Regions from separate parts of the Lentibacillus sp. Marseille-P4043 genome, predicted to be linked through region 1. Evidence: riboswitches for the same ligand, from Rfam matches in the RefSeq annotation. Region 1 holds a riboswitch; each other region holds the start of a gene.
What was found. A riboswitch is a leader RNA that binds a small molecule or an ion and turns the genes downstream of it on or off. The one in region 1 is predicted to bind S-adenosylmethionine.

Region 1 (6,388 bases):
AAAGGACTAAAGCCAGCGTCTACTGCTATTCCATTATTAATAATCGATGCATCAACATCCGGTAAAACACGCGGGGTTTGGGCTGCCACTAATGTTTCAATCTGTATGTTCTTAGGATTTTCGGCAATTTTATCAATTGATCCATTCCCATCAAAATCATCTACTAGCTTAATTAGGCCCGCTTCTTGAAGTAGCAACAATCCTCGCCCCATATTTGTTGCCTCTTTTGGTAGAGCAATTGTCGCACCATCGGGTAAATCATCTACTGAATCATATTTTTCAGAGTACAACCCCATTGGTGCAATGACCGTTGTCGCAATTGGAGTAAGATCTAAATCATGTTCTTTAATAAATGCGTCAAAGTATGAAACAGTTTGAAAGGCATTTACATCAATCTCTCCTTCTGCAAGTGCCAAGTTTGGTTGAACATAGTCAGAAAAGCGAACAATCTCAACATCAATTCCCTCCTTTTTTGCCTTTTCTGCAACATAATCCCAAATTGTTGTGTCAGAACCGCTAATTCCTACTTTTACACTTGATGCTGCATCACCACTTGAGCAAGCACTGATACCCATTGACAAAATCATAAGTAATAATAGAAAACCAACTTTCTTCATAATCCTCTCTCCCTATCGTCGTCTAATTTTTCTTGATAATATATTTCCAGTGGATTGTAGACCTTGAACCATGACGACAAGTATCGCCACTGTAATAACCATAACTACCGTGTCAAAGCGCTGATACCCATATGTAATTGCTAAATCTCCGAGTCCACCGCCGCCGATCGCACCAGCCATCGCTGATGCACCGATTAACCCAATTGTTGCAATCGTTAACCCTAATAAAAGTGAACTTAATGCTTCTGGAATTAAAAAGCGAATTATGATTTGTCTCGGTGTTGCTCCCATTGCTTGAGCGGCCTCCATGACACCAGGGTCAACCTCTAACAACGAGTTTTCAATTAACCTAGCAATATATGGGCCTGAAAAAAGTACCATTGGAACAATTGCTGCTGCGGTTCCAATTGATGTTCCTACAACTAATCGGGTAAATGGTATAACTGCAACCATCAAAATAATGAAAGGTATCGAGCGGAACACATTTACAATTGCATTTAAAACATTAAATACCGGAGCATTTTCCCATAAATGTCCTTTACGTGTTACAACGAGCAAGATACCTAATGGTAAGCCAATGATCGTAGCGAATAATAATGAAAATGCAACCATCGAAACTGTTTCCCATAGGGCTGCGATAATTTGATCCCAATCAACTAACATCCTCTAATACCTCCTTCACTGTTACCTTTTGTTGGTTGATATGCATAATAACTCTACTCACTTCTTTTGCTTCACCTGCAAACTTCACGATTAAGTTTCCAAATGGTGTCCCTTGCAATTCTGTAATACTACCAAACAAAACATTTACCTCTACATCAAATCGCTTGGCTATTTGAGATAACAGTGGATAACCTGCCGATTCCCCAACGAACACAATCCGGTAAATTTGATTGGTAGATTCTTGTGATTGAATTAATTGATGAACCGATTCTGGTATTTCATCATGCATGACTGTACTTACAAAGTTATGGGCAGTTTCCGTTTTAGGCTGGGCAAATACATCAAATACAGATCCCGATTCAATCATTTTACCCTGATCAAGCACTGCAACCTTATCGCATATTTCACGGATAACCCCCATTTCATGAGTAATGATTAGAATGGTAATGTTATATTCCTGATTAATTTTCTTCAAAAGCCTCAAGATTGAATTCGTTGTCTGCGGATCAAGTGCCGATGTTGCCTCGTCACACAATAGAATGGATGGCTGTGTTGCCAAGGCTCGGGCAATACCTACTCGTTGTTTCTGGCCACCTGAAAGCTGATCCGGGTAATTATCAGCCTTATCACTCAGTCCGACAAACTCCAACAGTTCATTAACTCTTTTTTTAACTTCTTCCTTAGGCGTCTTCATTAGTAATAATGGCATTGCCACATTCGTAAAAACCGTTTTTGAATTTAATAGATTAAAGTGTTGAAATATCATTCCAATGCTTCGTTTTGCTTCCCTTAATTCCTTTGGGGAAAGACTGAGTAGATCCTGGTTATTTACAACTACTTTTCCAGAAGTCGGTTGTTCAAGTAAATTCACACAACGTATCAATGAACTTTTTCCGGCACCACTAAATCCAATAACACCATATATTTCGCCTTTTTCAATCTGTAAATCAACATCATCCAGTGCCTTTATCTGTTGTTCACCACTTTGGTATATCTTCGTTACATTCTCAAAAGTAATCATAATTCCCCTCCTCTTTAAAATGAAAAAATGCCCCTTCTTGAAAAACAAGAAGAGGCATTTACGAGTTTCCCTCTCCTTATCTTTCAAGCCTATTGCTTGCTGGAATTGGCACAGTACTTTTACAAGTCCGCTGCCGAGGTATCATAGGGCCAGCCCCTCCACCTCTCTGGATAAGAAGTCTTGCTATTTAGTTTTCACATAGAAGTAAAAAATCCCTCCTTATGATATTCATAAGAAGAGATTTGCATTCAATTCCGCTCACTCTTCTTATTTTCCAAGCATATGCTTGTTGGATTTGGCACAGTTCTTTTTATAAAAAGTCCGTTGCCGAGGTTTCGCAGGGCCAATTCCCTCCACCTCTCTGAATAAGAAGTTATAAATTATTCATTTGATATTGTTTAATACAATACTACCGTGACGAATCTTTGTCAATACACTTTTTGAAAAAATTGAAAAAGCGATACCTCACTATGGGATGGTTTCCTTGTTGTATCAATATTAATTAATCGAGATAACTATCTTACCAATGTTTTTATTTGCCTCCATATATCGATGTGCTTCTTGAATATCCTTGAAAGCAAAGGTATGATCAACAATGGGCTTCAACTTTTTCTGATTGAATAAGGGTATTGCTTTTCGAATAAATTCATCTGTCAAAGCTTTTTTATAAGCATCACTTCTTGGAGTTAGCAATGTTCCCTTCAGATGAATTCGTTTTGCAAGAATTGACATTAAATCTACTCGTTCAACCTCTGTTCCACCCAATACACCTATCAGTACCCAGCGGCCATCGATTGCAATGCTTTTTAAGTTTTTCTCCCAATAGGAAGCTCCAATAAAATCAAGTATGACGTTTACACCTTCTTGATTTGTACTTTTTAAAACTTCCTCCGCAAAGTTCTGTTCTTTATAGTTAATTCCAACATCAGCTCCGAGCGACCGACAAAAATCTAACTTCTCTTGTGAGCCCGCTGTTGTAATAATTTTTGCGTTTGTCATTTGCTTTGTTAATTGGATGGCCGCTGTACCAACCCCACTTCCACCTGCATGGATTAAAACTGCATCTTGATCTGTTAGATTACCCAACCAAAATAGAGTTTGGTATGCGGTTAGAAACACCTCTGGAATTGCTGTTGCTTCTTCAAACGATAAATTTTCTGGGATCTGTATCACTCGATCAGCTGGCATAACAACGTATTCTGCATAAGCTCCACCATTTACGAGGCCCATCACACGGGTTCCAACTTCTATATCTGTCCCGTCTGCAGCTTCTACCACTTCTCCGGCAACCTCTATACCTAAAATTGGATTAGGCATATACCCTGATTTACCTTCTCGTGTCATAATATCAGTACGATTGACTGCAAATGCCTTTACCTGAATTAGCAGCTCACCACTGCCTACAGTCGGGTTAGGAAATTCCTGAAATTGTAATTGCTCGGCACCACCAGGTTTATTAACTACAACTGCTTTCATAATAATAGCTCCTTGTAAACTTATTTTTGTTGAAAGTTAGTATATCATAATGGCATGTGTGTTTTAAAAAAAGTGATTGTCTGATGTAGTGTAACTTTAAGCAGCAAAGTGAATTATATTGACAGAACATGAGAACGATTTTGTTAGGTGATGGATAAACTGGGGGGATTTTTTCACCATTCAACTTAAATTCCCCCTTGTTTTGGAACATCCTCTACGCCATGGTACAGTTTGATGGACTATACTAAACGATAAGATTAAAATAAATAATAATTGGCATTCCGAGGTGATTCGTATGAGCTCTTTAAACCAACGTTTAGCGACACAATCTGCAACCAAAAGCTTTTTTCAATATTTCATTCCGACACTGCTTGGTATGATGCTGATGTCTATAAATGTTGTCGTGGATGGTATTTTTGTTGGAAATGGGGTTGGTTCTGTTGCATTGGCAAGTGTGAATATTGCGGTACCCGTCTTTTCCATCATCATTTCCATTTCCTTGCTTATTGGGGTAGGTGGCGGAACACTTTACTCAATGGCAATGGGAGAGGGAAATAAAAAACAAGCACAAAGGCTATTTACTACTTCGTTTGGCTTTTTAACGCTGATTACCATCATTATCTGTTTGATTGCCTATATAAATATAGATGGCCTAGCCCGTTTATTCGGAGCAAATGAACAAACACTTCCATATGCAGTTGACTACATGAGGATATTGTTGATTTTTTCATTAATTCTAGCCTGGGAAAACTATTTCAGTATTTTTGTACGAAACGATGGTGATCCACAGCTAGCCATGATTGGTTTAGTTATTTCCGCACTACTTAATATTGGGCTAGATTACTGGATGATCTTTATCCTTAAATTGGAAGTGACAGGGGCAGCATTGGCAACGGTAATTGCAACTTTTGCGGGTCTCATCATCTATTTGTTACATTTCTTTAAAAAAGATTCCGGTTTGGTATTTGTCAAAGCAAGATGGAAAATAAAAGATCTAAAGCGAATTAGCTCCATTGGCCTCCCTAGTTTTTTGTCTGAAGCAGGGACAGGTGTTTTTGTCATGGGCTATAATATTGCAATCGCCTATTATGCTGGCACAACTGGACTGGCTGCCTTTTCCGTTATTAACTATTTGCATACATTTATGTTTTTAGCATTTATCGGCATTGGTCAATCCATTCAACCAATGATTAGCTTCTATTATGGAGCCAAACAATTTCATTCCATTAAGGAAACCGTGAAAACTGCCGAAATATCTGGACTTTCACTTGGTATATTATTTTTAGGTATTGGTTATTTTGGAGCTGACTTCCTTGTGTCGATTTTTGGTGTCGCATCACCAGAGATTGCTGAACTTGCCGCCAAAGGAATCAAATTGTTTTTCCTTGGTTATCTATTTATGGGGACAAATTTTATTTACATGACCTATTACCAGTCAATCGGATATGTCCGTCCGTCTGTCGGTATTACCGTCTTCCGTGGATTTATTCTGTTAATAGGAATGCTATTCATTTTGCCGCTTTGGTTCGGAACTATTGGGGTTTGGCTTGCATTACCAGTAGCAGAGGGAATAGTTGCAGTTACACTAATGATATTTGCACGCAGCGGTGTCATGCGAAAGGGATTAAGTTCACGTGGATTTTAAATTTAAATCCCAGGCTATTAGTAAAGCCTGGGATTTTTAAAAAATAGGAAGTTATAAGTTTTTGCTAAACGGGCGCTTAAGCTTTTGTTCGTTGTTTAGCTAATAATGTCTTTTCCGCCCATATAAGGCCGTAATACTTCTGGCACAACAACAGAGCCGTCCTCTTGCTGGTAGTTTTCTAAAATGGCTGCAACGGTTCGGCCAAGAGCTAAGCCAGATCCGTTTAATGTATGAACGAATTCCGGTTTTCCTTTTTCCTCACGGCGGAAGCGAATTCCTGCACGTCTTGCTTGGAAATCTTCAAAATTAGAACAAGAAGATATTTCGCGATACGTATCTTGGCTCGGTATCCATACCTCAATATCATATTTCTTCGCTGCAGTGAATCCTAGGTCACCTGTACACATGCTCATGACACGGTATGGCAAATTCAACAACTGCAATACCTTTTCAGCATTCCCTGTTAATTCTTCCAGCACCTCATATGATTCTTCTGGTTTTACAAATTGGACAAGCTCAACTTTATTGAATTGATGCTGTCTGATTAGTCCTCTTGTATCTCTTCCTGCAGATCCTGCTTCTGAACGAAAGCTTGCACTAAATGCAACAAACTTTTTGGGCAAGTCATCACCTTTTAAAATATCATCACGGTGATAATTGGTTACAGGAACTTCAGCAGTTGGAACTAGAAAGTAATCCCAATCCTCAAGTTTAAAGGCATCTTCTTCAAACTTCGGCAATTGTCCTGTCCCAGTCATACTAGTTCGATTAACAATATATGGTGGTAGCATTTCCTCATAGCCATGTTCATCAGCATGCAAATCCATCATGAAATTCATCAGTGCACGCTCCAGACGAGCACCCAACCCTTTATAAAAGACAAACCGGCTACCCGTAACTTTTGCAGCTGCCTCAAAATCTAAAATATCTAAATCTGTCGCGATGTCCCAATGCGGTTTTGCCTCA
Region 2 (6,388 bases), 2.5 Mb from region 1:
CAGGTACTCTACCCTGTACAATCACCTTGTCCCCTATCGTTTCCGGCGGGTCAAAAGTTCCGTGTGCTTGCTGAATGTCTGATAACACCCTCCCAATATGGTCTAATTCTACTTTTACTTTAAAGTTATAATATGGTTCCAATAATACATTTTTCGCTTTTTCCAACCCTTGTCGTAATGCTCGGTATGTAGCCTCTCGGAAATCTCCGCCAGAGGTGTGCTTATTATGCGCCTTTCCAGTTAATAAGGTGATTTTTACATCTGTGAGCGCTGAACCCGTTAATAGACCATGATGATATCGCTCGAACAAATGACGCCGAATTAAATTTTGATTTCCAACCGACAAATCATTTGGATGACAATCCGACTCAAAGATAATGCCACTGTTTCTTTCAGTCGGCTCTATGTTGAGATGTACTTCAGCATAATGCTTTAATGGTTCAAAATGCCCATAACCAATTACTTGCCTTTCAACTGTTTCTTTATAGAGAATTTTAGGTTCGGCAAAAGAAATATTAAAACCGAATCTATTTTTGACAAGCTGTTCCAATACCTCCAGCTGGATGACTCCCATAACATGGATATAGATTTCTTGAAAATTTTCATCCCATAAAACGTGTAAAGATGGGTCTTCTGCATCCAGGATATCGAAGCACTGCAATACTTCTTTTACATGGACAGATGAATCAAAGACAACTTTAGACTTTAAGGTTGGTACCATTTCATAACGAACCTTTTCTTTAAGCGTACCTACCCCATCTCCAACAGACGCCTTCGATAACCCGACAACACCAAAAATTTCGCCTGCTGCAACTCGATCAACTGTCTTAAAACTTCCGCCATGATAAATTCTTAATTGTGTTACTTTCTCCGTCACCCTATTTTCTTCATCACCATAGCTAATCTCATCTCGAACACGTACTGAACCATTAACTGCTTTTAGAAAAGTTACCCTAATCCCATCGTCATAGCGAATTTTATAAACTTGACCAGCAAAATCACCATCATCCGAATAAAATGTTTTGGTAAGTTGATCCAGGCTATCAAAAAAATCAATAACACCAATATCCTGTAATGCTGAACCACTAGAACAAGCAAAAATTTTATTTTCCTTTATATGTTGTTGTAATGTTTGTAACCATAAATTTTTGTCATAACCTGACTCCATATAATATTCAAGAAGCTGTTCATCACGCTCTGCAATAAATTCAATTAACTCTTCCTTCATTTCCCCATTATGAAAAGTTGTTGTAAGATCACATACATCTTCTGTTAGATTGGTACGAATTTCGTCCAAGACACCTGTTGCATTAGCACCTTCACGATCCGTTTTATTGATGAAGAAAAATGTGGGAATATGATGTTTTTGCAGCAATTGCCAAACCGTTTCTGTATGCCCTTCTACACCTTCAACCGCACTAACCATGACAATGGCATAATCCATCACCTGGATGGCTCGTTCCATTTCCGGGGAAAAATCGACATGCCCAGGAGTGTCAATCAAAAAATAATTGGAATCTTTATATGTAATTAGTCCTTGATCTGCAAAAACCGTAATTCCACGTGCCTTTTCAATATCATGACGATCAAGATAAGCATCTCGATGGTCAACACGGCCTTTTTGCCGGATACTTTTTGTATGGTAAAGCAGTTGCTCGGAAAAGGTTGTCTTCCCGGCATCAACATGTGCTACTATTCCGATTGTCTTATTCATTGTGTCACCTCGAACATTTTCAATTGCCTATCATTATTATATCAAAGTAACATCTAACTGTAAGAAAGAATCCATACAAAATAAAAATAGGGGATTAGCAACTTATTTCTAACAAGTTACAGATCCCCAAAAACTTAAAAATTACTCTACAAGCAAAGTTTTCGCTTGTTTCCCCGGATGATGAGCTGGCAACTGATCTCCATGACCAAATAGATTATCCTGCTTCTTCTTCTGTTCTGCCAACAATTGGAACAAACATCGAAAGAATTTTCACCTCTTCTGGAGATCTTCCCGTTTTCTTGATATCTGCCCGTAGTTTCTGAACTGTTTCTTTAGCAGCAGCAATATTTGGTGCACCAATGAATGTAAGTTCTGCATTTTGAGCAGCAAATGCGCGACCTTTTGTAGAAGCACCTGCTTGATATATGACCGGCGTCCGCTGCGGTGATGGTTCACTTAAGTGAGCACCAGGCACTTTAAAATATTTTCCTTCATGTTTAATATCATGAACTTTGTCTGGATCGGTATAGATGCCATTTTCTTTATCAACCTTAACAGCATCGTCCTCCCAACTTTCTTCCCAAAGCTTATAGCAAACACCCAAGTATTCTGCTGCAATATCATAACGCTCATCATGTTTCACTTGGTCATCAAATCCCATATTTACTGCTGCACTTTTCAGGTAAGACGTTACAATGTTCCATCCAATCCGCCCATTCGTTAGATGATCCAACGTTGTCATTTTGCGGGCAAAAGGATATGGATGTTCATGTGTAACAGAAGCCGTTACACCAAATCCGAGATGCTTCGTTACGCCCGCCATTAACGGAACAACCAATAACGGATCATTGACTGGTACCTGTGCCCCCTGACGAACAGCCGCATCCCGTGAGCCTTGATATACATCATATGCACCTAATACATCCGCAATAAATACAGCATCAAACCGACCTTTTTCCAGTAGTTTAGCAAGTTCAATCCAATACTCACTATCCTTGTATCGATGTGATTCATCTTCTGAATGGGTCCATAATCCAGGAGATTGATGACCCGCACAGTTCATATCAAACGCATTTAAATAGATTCGTTTGTTCGGCATATTTGGATGGCCCTCCTTCATTTAATTCAAATGTTTCTTTAATACAATGAAGCTGCTAGTGCATTTTGTTTATACACCAATTCCACAAAGTAATGTAATTGCTTTTTAGTGCGTTGTAAAATGTCCTCATCAACTATTGGATTTTTCTTTTGTTTATCAATCTGACTATCAAGTACATAGATACCTTTTAGATTATATCCTTTTAATGTTGCTAGCACAGGTTTTAATGCATATTCAATTGCTAGAAGATGAGACATACTCCCACCAGTCATGAGCGGGAGGACAGGTTTATGTTTGAGCACATCTTGCGGAAGTATATCAAGCAGTGCTTTTAAAACTCCCGAATAAGCGCCTTTATACACAGGCGAACCAACTATGACACCTTTAGCCGCCTGAGTTAATGTCGCGATTTCCCGGATGGCCGGAGTATCAAAGTCTCCCGAAAATAAAGTTTCAGGTGGCACATCTTTAACCGAAATATGGGTTACCGAAAAATCTTCCTGTTTAAGTAAAGTTCCCAAATATTTCAGGACCTGTTCCGATCGGGAATATGCTGATGGACTCCCAGATAAAATAGCAATTTCACTCATACAATCATCCCTTCTATTTTTCTAACGTTCGTTATTTAGCTACTGTGAATTTTTTCATTAGAAAACCCCCTTTTCTTTTATTCGAGAAAAGAGGGTTATTTTACGTTTAACATTCAATTTCCGCTCTTATCTCCCAAGAATTACTCCCGCTGGAATTAGCACCTTCCCGACAAGTGTCAGAGGTTGCTGAAGCTTCACAGGGCCAGATCCCTCAGCTTCTCTTGATAAGATTATTTAATTTTAATTTAAAGTATATTCCAACAAATCCAATAAGTCAAGTAGGAATTAAAAAATATGGTTCAATCCAAATATGCATGTAAATAAAAGGAACCAGAATTACCTGGTTCCTTCTTTTTTCTTATTCTTATTCCGTCAACAACGGATAGTAACCTTCTTCATTATGTGTTTCTGTTCCAACAAGTGGCGGATTAAATACACACACCATGCGCATTTGTGTTCTTGCGCGAAGTAGGTGCTTATCATTCTCATCTAGTGTATACATTGTTCCTGCTTTAAGTTGCCACACTTCACCAGTTTCTACTTTTTCAATTTCTCCTTCGCCTTCAATACAATAAACTGCTTCAATATGGTTTTTATACCAAAAATAATTCTCTGTACCAGCTTTGATTAATGTATCATTCACACTAAAACCAACATTGTCTTTTTTTAATAAAAATCGGCGACTCGTCCAGTTTTCTCCTGATGTTTCGTCCTCAGTACCTTTAATATCTTCAAGTGATTTTACGATCATTTCTACATTTCTCCTCTCTATTTTTCAGGCAATATCTATTACAATGTATTATGCAAGAACGTGATTTATACTTTCTTCCAAAATTCCAAGTCCTATTTTCAAACCTTCTTTATCAATGATAAGCGGCGGAAGGAACTTAATAACTTCATCATTTGGTCCTGAAGTTTCAACTATTAATCCACGTTCAAATGCTTCCGAACAAATTTTACTAGTAACATCATTTGTATTGTCGATGGCAATTCCCTGCATTAGACCTCTACCACGAGCCTCTCCATTTAGTTCTGGGAATTTTTTGATAATCGATTGAATACCTTCCTTTAAAATAAGCGCCTTCTCTTTAATTGACTGACTGAATTCATCTGTTTCCCAATTGGTCAATGCTTCTGATGCAGCAATAAATGCAAGGTTATTGCCTCGGAATGTTCCATTATGCTCACCAGGCCCCCATTGATCATATTCTGGTTTAATCAGTGTAATAGCCATTGGTAGGCCAATACCGCCGATCGATTTAGAAAGGCAGACAACATCTGGATTAATACCAGCAGGCTCAAAACTAAAGAAAGTACCTGTTCTGCCACATCCTGCTTGAACATCATCAATAATTAATAAAATGTCCCAACGTTTACAAATATTTTCTATTTTTTTCAGCCATTCCATTCTTGCAGCATTTATTCCACCTTCACCTTGAACGGTTTCTAAAATAATTGCTGCTGGTAATGCTACACCGCTTCCACTATCTTCTAGAAAACGTTCCAAATATGCAATTGTATCTTGACCATCCATGTATCCGTCAAATGGCATTGAAACAGAATGGTTGAGCGGAATTCCAGCACCATGGCGTTTGAATGAATTTCCTGTAACAGAAAGGGAACCAATTGTCATACCGTGGAATGCGTTTGTGAAGCTAATAACGGTATCACGACCAGTAACCTTTCTGGCAATTTTAAGGGCGCTTTCGACTGTGTTTGTTCCCGTTGGTCCAGGAAACATAATTTTATAGTCGAGTTCACGGGGTGTAAGAATAACGTCATTAAATCGTTCTAAGAATTTTTGTCTCGGTGTTGTTCCCATGTCGAGGCTATGGATTATTCCATCATTACGTATATAATCAATTATTTTCTCCTGCATTGCCTCATTGTTATGACCATAATTTAATGTCCCGGCACCTGCAAAGAAATCAATATATTCTTTATCATCTATATCCCACAACTTATATCCTTTAGCCTTTGTAAAGATAGTTGGCCAGCCTCTGCTGTAACTTCTTACTGTAGACTCAAGTTCTTCAAACGTTTTCATTTTCGCATCGCTTAATACTGCTGTTGTCACCTGCATCATTCCCTTTATTTATTTTCTTCTGAAATAGGTCCAATCTTATACAACAATTCGTCTTCATGCCCTGTTCGTGGAAAATCGATCGATAAAATATAACTTGATGTTATACAATTCGTCTCAAGCTTCTTCGCAAGACCTAAAAATAAATGTTGTGATGGTATATTTGACGGCGAGACGGTCGCTTCAACATAACGAACATCCTCACACGATTCACGATTTAGTAACTGAAAAAGCATCTTTGTTCCCAACCCTTGACCGCGTTGTGATTCATGAACAGCTACCTGCCAGATGAAAAGTGTATTTGGTTTATCTGGGCGAACAAACCCAGAAATAAATCCAACTGTTTCTCCGTCCCTTTTAGCAACAATCGATGTGCCTGAAAATATCTCACACCACATGATATAACTATAGGAAGAGTTAAGATCAAGAACTCCAGTATGTTTAATCAGTTCCCAGACTTCTGCGCCATCATCTTTATCAGGCGTGCGAAAGTGAAATTCGGTTTTCATTTCTTTAGGCTTTACCATTTCTCCGATTCCGCTTTTATTAATGCTCCCACCTCCAAATTATTTTTTCTTCAATATTTCGCGTACTTAAATAGCTTAAACTAGCCGGAAAATTTCGTCAAAATGGATTAAACCTTATTTATTGTGTTTAAACATGCTTAAGCTTGATTAAGAGGAAATAAGTGACAAGGCTTTTAAATAGCTATCAAATAGTGGTTAATAATCTGGATTTTAAACAATTCAGGTTTTTCTCCCTCTGTAACCAATCCAACAAACTTATTTAAGATAATGGCAAACTTTCCTCATTAAAAAGGGATTACTCATCATTATATTAAATTATAATAAAATAACTTAGTCTAAAATGGAGGCGATTGAATGTCTAATATAGTCACCATG
Region 3 (6,388 bases), 320 kb from region 1:
TGGAACAAAATGCACCCCGCGTTCACTATCTTCTTCTTGGTTACGCAAAATATTAACAGCTTGCAAACCCCTGCCGTACCCAATAGCTAATTCACGGTCTGTAGTTGTTCCATCATACCACTCCCATATATCGGAAAGCATGACACCGACTAATCCTGCAACATAATAGGTATAGTTATCTAAATCCTCTTTATCTTTAATATACCAATCTTTTTCTGCCCAATCCGCCATTCCGGCTGCCATTACACTTGTTGATTCCTTTATTTTGTCAACTATTTCTGGTGGACAAACCGTAATCCATTCGCCAAGTCTAATTGTTACTTCAGGTAAAAGTGATTTATATGGATCTAGTAATTGACTATATGCATCATTATCAAATTTACGTTTCAACAATTCACTTGTAGAGCGCAATAGATGTTGCTTGGTTTCCGAATCCAATTGTTCATGATCTTCAATTTCATCAACTGCTCGCATGCATAAGTAAGCCGATGCGACCGTCCTCTTCAAGGTTGGTTTCAAAAGACTAATTGGTATATAGAAGGTTCTACTTGTTAATTTCAGTACATGCATTGCTTCTTTTTGTAAATTTTTAACGCCCTGACTCAAGCGGTTCATCCTCCTTTTGTAAACCATGAGGTATATTAAGTATAACAAAAAATTCACATGATTTATATACTTATGGGTTGGGGATCTCCTTTTTATTCTGCACAAAAACGGGGACTTCTCCTCCGAACAAGAAAAGTACCCCGTTATTTTTTAATCGTCTTCTTTAACAAGTAAAGGTTTCTTGCCTTCACGTTCCCATGCTATGTTTTGCATAATCGCCATCTCTTTTACTATTTTTGGCGCTAACCAAAGCGGTGGCAGTAACAGTAAAGATACGGGTACAGCCGTAATGACGATCATATTCTGAATCGCCGTAATCGATCCTTCCCCGATTACGAGTAGCACCATAGAAAATAGACCGAACAAAATCGCCCAAAATACACGCAGCCAACGATATGGGTGGTCAGTTCCCGTAATAGAGACAGCAGTAGTATAGGACATCGTGTCAACTGTTGTTGCGACAAATACAATGGTTACAATTAAAAACCCAATTGCCATAATAAGACCGATCGGCAGTTGATCCATAATCGCCATAACCGCAGCTGGCATGCCCGCCTCATTTAATGCGGTAGAAATAGATCCAGGGTTCTCTGATTCAAAGAACACACCTGTCCCACCTACTACAGAAAACCAGAAGTTACTCACAATTGGTGCAACAATTGAAACGGCAAGCACCAATTCGCGTACCGTTCTACCTGTTGAAATCCGACTAATAAAAATCGCCATCATTGGGCCATAGCCAAGAAACCATCCCCAGAAAAAAACGGTCCAAGCACCAAGCCAGGCTTCATCACCACGGTACAATGACATCGTGAAGAAATTTTGTAAATAAAAGCCTTCTCCGGAAACAAAAGCATCAATAATAAACATGGTTGGCCCAATAATAAGTACAACTGCAGCTAACAAAATAGTTAAACCTATATTGATGCGACTTAATAGTAATATCCCTCGATCAACACCAGTTGCCGCAGAAATAGCAGCGATCATCGATAATACTAGTACAATAATAATGCTAGTCGTTAACACATTGGGAATACCAAATAAATCATGTAATCCATAGCTTACCTGCAGACCTAGAAATCCTATAGGTCCAAGTGTTCCTGCCGCTACTGCTATAATCGAGATGATATCAGCGAGTGAACCAAGAATACTTTTATGATAAACTTTTTCTCCGAAGATCGGATATAAGATTGCTCGAGGTTTTAGCGGTTGCCCTTTAACATAATGCACATACATCATCACAATGGTTGATAACGTTCCAAGTATGGCCCACGCTACAAATCCCCAATCCATAAAGGCCTGTGCAAATGCAGCCGGGATATCGCCCGATCCTTCACCGAATAACGGTGGGGTGGTCATATAATGATACATTGGCTCAGCCGCCGCCCAAAAGACTCCCCCACTTGCCAGTAAAGTGCAAAGAATCATAGAAATCCATTTAAAATAATTGTATTTCGGTGCGGATTGATTCCCTAAACGAACCCTTCCATACTTTGAAAAGACAAAATAAATTCCAATTACAAAGTTCCCCAATAACAGTACTTGCCAATAGGCTCCAAAATACTTCGCAGACCAATTAAATAATTTTACAATCGTATCGCCCACCATTGTGCTGTTAATGAAAGATAACACAATAAATAAAATTACAAATCCTCCACTTATTAAAAATACTGTCCAATCTGTTTTATTCTCTTTTTCGTACACGCTTTTCCTCCTAATTGATTAGGAGCAAGTGTCGATAAGTGCGTGTTCAACATGTTAGCTGGTAACTTTTGAACAACCTCTATCATATTTCCACACAGACCGATGGATGGAAGATAATAACCAAACTACAATTATGAAAAACCACCGACTTGCCCTTTTATAAATAACACATAGTTGACCATTATAGGGATGTTGATGGGATCCGTCAAATATAGAAAATTGCTTGTTTACAACAAATTAACTGTTACGTTGTATTCAGTTAAGCTCTGATTTCTCCTTTAATTCCAATGCAAAGTCACCAACAGCACCATCTTCATAGAGGTTTGTGATTGACGTTGAATAGGAGTAAATGGTTGCGGGAAATTCAAGATTTTTTTCTGGAACTTTCACATGGAAATCATTGGCATATAGCAAGGTTGTAATTTCGTGGTAGTCACTGCTGTTGACTTTAAAATCAAATCCTACTTTAAGTAATTCTTTGCCCCTAGATTTATTTATAACTGTATCTACGTAAAAATTGTCCACATTAATTGTCCTATTATTTATGATCACTTTTTGATTCATTATTTTTGCCACCCTTCTTAAAATCTAATTAAATTCTAGCAGTTGAATTTAGTTATTTCTATTGTTATTGCTTCTGTGTTTCTTTTAATCCTCGTTAATGAACCGGCCGAATAAAGGGGCAACATCCTTCATAGTCCCTTGACGAGTGAAATTTCACTTAATTGATTGCTTCAATTCATAGTTATCTGGTATGATTACTTTAGTTTAATACATATTCTTATTATGAGTGGTGGAGGGAAATGGCCCGAAGAAACCCGGCAACCCACTGATGAAAGTCAGGAAGGTGCTAATTCCAGCAGAGTTGAATGCTCTGAAAGATAAGAAGGAAGCCAGACAAAAACTTCTTCTTATCGAAGAAGTTTTTTTGATTCAAATTTTAATAACAAAAAGGAGAGGATTTGAATGAAATACGGGTTTTGGTTACCTATTTTTGGTGGATGGTTACGAAATGTGGAGGATGAAAATATGCCTCCGACCTTTGATTATGCAAAGGAGGTAATTCAATCAGCAGAAAAATGGGGATATGATACAACATTAATTGCTGAATTATACTTGAATGATATAAAAGGTGTTGAGCATGATGCACTAGAGGCATGGTCAACAGCAGCGGCACTTGCTGCAGTTACAGAAAAGATTGAAATTATGGCAGCGATACGACCTGTATTCCATAATCCAGCAGTAACTGCAAAAATGACTGCTAATATTGATCATATTTCGAATGGTCGCTTTACTTTAAATGTAGTCTCCGGCTGGTGGGAAGGTGAAGCGCGTCAATATGGTGGGGAATTCACGGCACACGATGAACGCTATGATCGTACAGAGGAATTTTTGGACATCATGAAAGGTTTATGGACAGAAAAAACGCTCAGTTATAAAGGCAAATTTTATGAAATCACAGATACACACTTAGAACCGAAACCCGTGCAACGTCCGAATCCTGTTCTCTATGCAGGTGGAGAGAGCCCACGTGGAAAACAAGCGATCGTGAATACATGTGATGCTTATGTAATGCATGGAGGAACAGTTGAGGAGATTTCCAGTAAAATCACGGATATGCAAACACGTCGTGCAGAGGCTGGTAAATCACCATTTCAATCATTCGGTATGTCTGCTTATATTATTTGTCGGGACAGCGAAGAAGAGGCATTAGCAGAGTGGCAGCGAATTACCGATGTGAAAAATACAGAGGGTTACGCGGGATACCAAGACTTTATAAACAAATCCGAGCTTGAACAGCAAGTGAAATTAAACGATTATTCCGTTTCAAATCGAGGGTTACGTCCAAATTTAATTGGAACTCCTGAACAAATTGCTGAGCGTATAATTGCTTATGAGAATGTTGGGGTTGATCTCTTGCTCCTTCAGTTCTCACCTCAATTAGAAGAAATGGAACGATTTTCAAAACAAGTGATGCCACTAGTTAACGAAAAACGTAAACAACAAGTTTAAATAGGAGGTCTCATCATATGTCGGGAAAGATTTACGTGATTCATGAAAATAGTGAATGGACTGCACATTTAGCAAAACGCTTAGATGAACTGGGGTTACCTTATGAAGAGTGGCATTTGAATGAAGGAACAATTGATTTATCTACCATCCCTCCTGAAGGTGTTTTTTACAGCAGGATGAGTGCATCGTCCCATACAAGAGGTCATCGCTTTGCACCAGAATTAACGGAAGCAGTATTATCCTGGCTTGAGCGTCACGGTCGTAATGTGATAAACGGGAACCGAGCGTTAAGGCTTGAGGTCAGCAAAGTTAACCAATACATGGCATTAGATGCCGCTGGAATTCGCACACCAAAAACCATTGCTGCCGTTGGTAAAGAGCAGATCATTCAAGCCGCCAAAGATGCAGGATTAACTTCTTTTATAACAAAACATAATCGCGCGGGGAAAGGGCTTGGCGTACAACTATTCCATTCCCTCAAAGCATTACAAGAATATGTTTACGGTCCAACATTTGAACCTTCTATCGATGGCGTTACACTTATTCAAGAATATATTGAGGCGCCTGCACCGTATATTACACGTTGTGAGTTTGTTGGCGGAAAATTTGTTTATGCAGTCAGAGTGGACACATCAGAAGGGTTTGAGCTTTGCCCTGCAGACGCCTGCACGATTGATGATTTATTTTGCCCTGTTGGCGAGGAACAATCAGAAAAGCCAAAGTTCCAAATCATAGAGGACTTTAATGACCCTATTATCGAAAAATATGAAGCATTTCTAAGGCAAAACAACATCCAAGTAGCTGGAATTGAATTCATCTATAATCAGTACGGAGAAATATATACCTATGATATCAACACAAATACAAACTATAACTCCGATGCTGAAGCGTTAGCTGGCAAATATGGTATGCTTGAATTGGCGAAATACTTGGGTAGCCAATTAAATGTAAAATCAATGACCTACTGATTGATTTCCAAACTTGATGATAGAAAACAGTGAAACAAAAATCCCGTGTAGTTCGTATACTCTTATTACGACACTGCGCGGTTTTTTTTAGGAGGGTAATAAAAGTATAAAACCTGGCTCTAATTTGTTCTCAGACAAGGACAAGCCACGTCTCAGCACAAGTGCTAAAGTCATAAGGAGACTTCCCTACCTTCGTCCGATAAGTCAACATCGGTTCGCTTCCGCTTTTGTTATTATGGAATTTTTAACTGATTTCATCTATAATACGGTTAATGAGAAAGGGGAGCCATATGAAAACAGCGAGTCGATTTATGAAATTTATTGGCGGTCGCGATTTATTTTTTGGGGTAATCCTATTAATACTTATTGGTATTACTATATATATTTATGACAAAATATCATTTATTTTCAATCCCATCATCATCATTTTTTCAACAATTGTACCACCAATTATCCTGGCTTTTATTGTCTTTTATTTATTAAATCCGATTGTAAATCTTTTAGAGCGTCTACATATTAAGCGAATCTGGGGAATTCTCATTATCATACTTGGTATTAGTGGTTTATTAACAGGGATTACCCTTCTTTCCGCACCGGCAATTGAGTCACAAGTAAAAGATTTAGCAAACAATTTCCCAAACTACTTGCGACAAATGGGAGACGGAATTAAATCATGGTTCCAACATTCCTTTTTAGGTCCCTATTATGAGGAAGGATATAATTGGCTTACATCCTATTTAAGTGATTTGCCAAGTAAAATCGGCAATTACCTTGGCGGCGCAGTTGAAGGAATACGTAATGTTGCTAGTACACTTACAAATGTCGTAGTTGTCATTTTTACATTTCCATTTATTTTATTTTTCCTATTAAAAGACGGTAAAAGGTTTAAAGCATATTGTTTAAAATTAATACCTCCTAAATATAGAGATGACGCAAATAAAATAATTCACAACATGGATGTTCAAGTAGGCTCCTATATTCAGGGGCAAATCATTGTTGCTACATGTATCGGAATTCTTTTATTTATTGGCTATTTAATTATCGGCCTAAAATATGCGATTACATTAGCAATTATTGCCGCGGTAACAAGTGTTGTA

Region 2: another riboswitch for S-adenosylmethionine. It lies ahead of ssuE (NADPH-dependent FMN reductase); the one in region 1 lies ahead of C8270_RS04390 (methionine ABC transporter ATP-binding protein).
Region 3: another riboswitch for S-adenosylmethionine. It lies ahead of C8270_RS02750 (LLM class flavin-dependent oxidoreductase); the one in region 1 lies ahead of C8270_RS04390 (methionine ABC transporter ATP-binding protein).

The regions. Positions count from the first base shown of each region.
Region 1 covers NZ_LT984884.1:827,188-833,575, forward strand. Annotated here, with positions in the region: gene C8270_RS04380 (MetQ/NlpA family ABC transporter substrate-binding protein) at 1-617, opposite strand, end outside; gene C8270_RS04385 (methionine ABC transporter permease) at 630-1,280, opposite strand; gene C8270_RS04390 (methionine ABC transporter ATP-binding protein) at 1,270-2,301, opposite strand; SAM riboswitch class I at 2,375-2,478, opposite strand; SAM riboswitch class I at 2,566-2,673, opposite strand; gene C8270_RS04395 (NAD(P)H-quinone oxidoreductase) at 2,800-3,777, opposite strand; gene C8270_RS04400 (MATE family efflux transporter) at 4,073-5,422, shown strand; gene serS (serine--tRNA ligase) at 5,518-6,388, opposite strand, start outside.
Region 2 covers NZ_LT984884.1:3,298,328-3,304,715, forward strand. Annotated here, with positions in the region: gene C8270_RS16360 (elongation factor G) at 1-1,714, opposite strand, end outside; partial or broken gene C8270_RS16365 (NtaA/DmoA family FMN-dependent monooxygenase) at 1,935-2,813, opposite strand; gene ssuE (NADPH-dependent FMN reductase) at 2,852-3,403, opposite strand; SAM riboswitch class I at 3,527-3,634, opposite strand; gene C8270_RS16375 (ectoine synthase) at 3,768-4,154, opposite strand; gene ectB (diaminobutyrate--2-oxoglutarate transaminase) at 4,203-5,450, opposite strand; gene ectA (diaminobutyrate acetyltransferase) at 5,495-6,013, opposite strand.
Region 3 covers NZ_LT984884.1:510,059-516,446, forward strand. Annotated here, with positions in the region: gene C8270_RS02735 (squalene/phytoene synthase family protein) at 1-615, opposite strand, end outside; gene C8270_RS02740 (BCCT family transporter) at 757-2,310, opposite strand; gene C8270_RS02745 (DUF3219 family protein) at 2,566-2,874, opposite strand; SAM riboswitch class I at 3,089-3,198, shown strand; gene C8270_RS02750 (LLM class flavin-dependent oxidoreductase) at 3,277-4,323, shown strand; gene C8270_RS02755 (ATP-grasp domain-containing protein) at 4,341-5,291, shown strand; gene C8270_RS02760 (AI-2E family transporter) at 5,582-6,388, shown strand, end outside.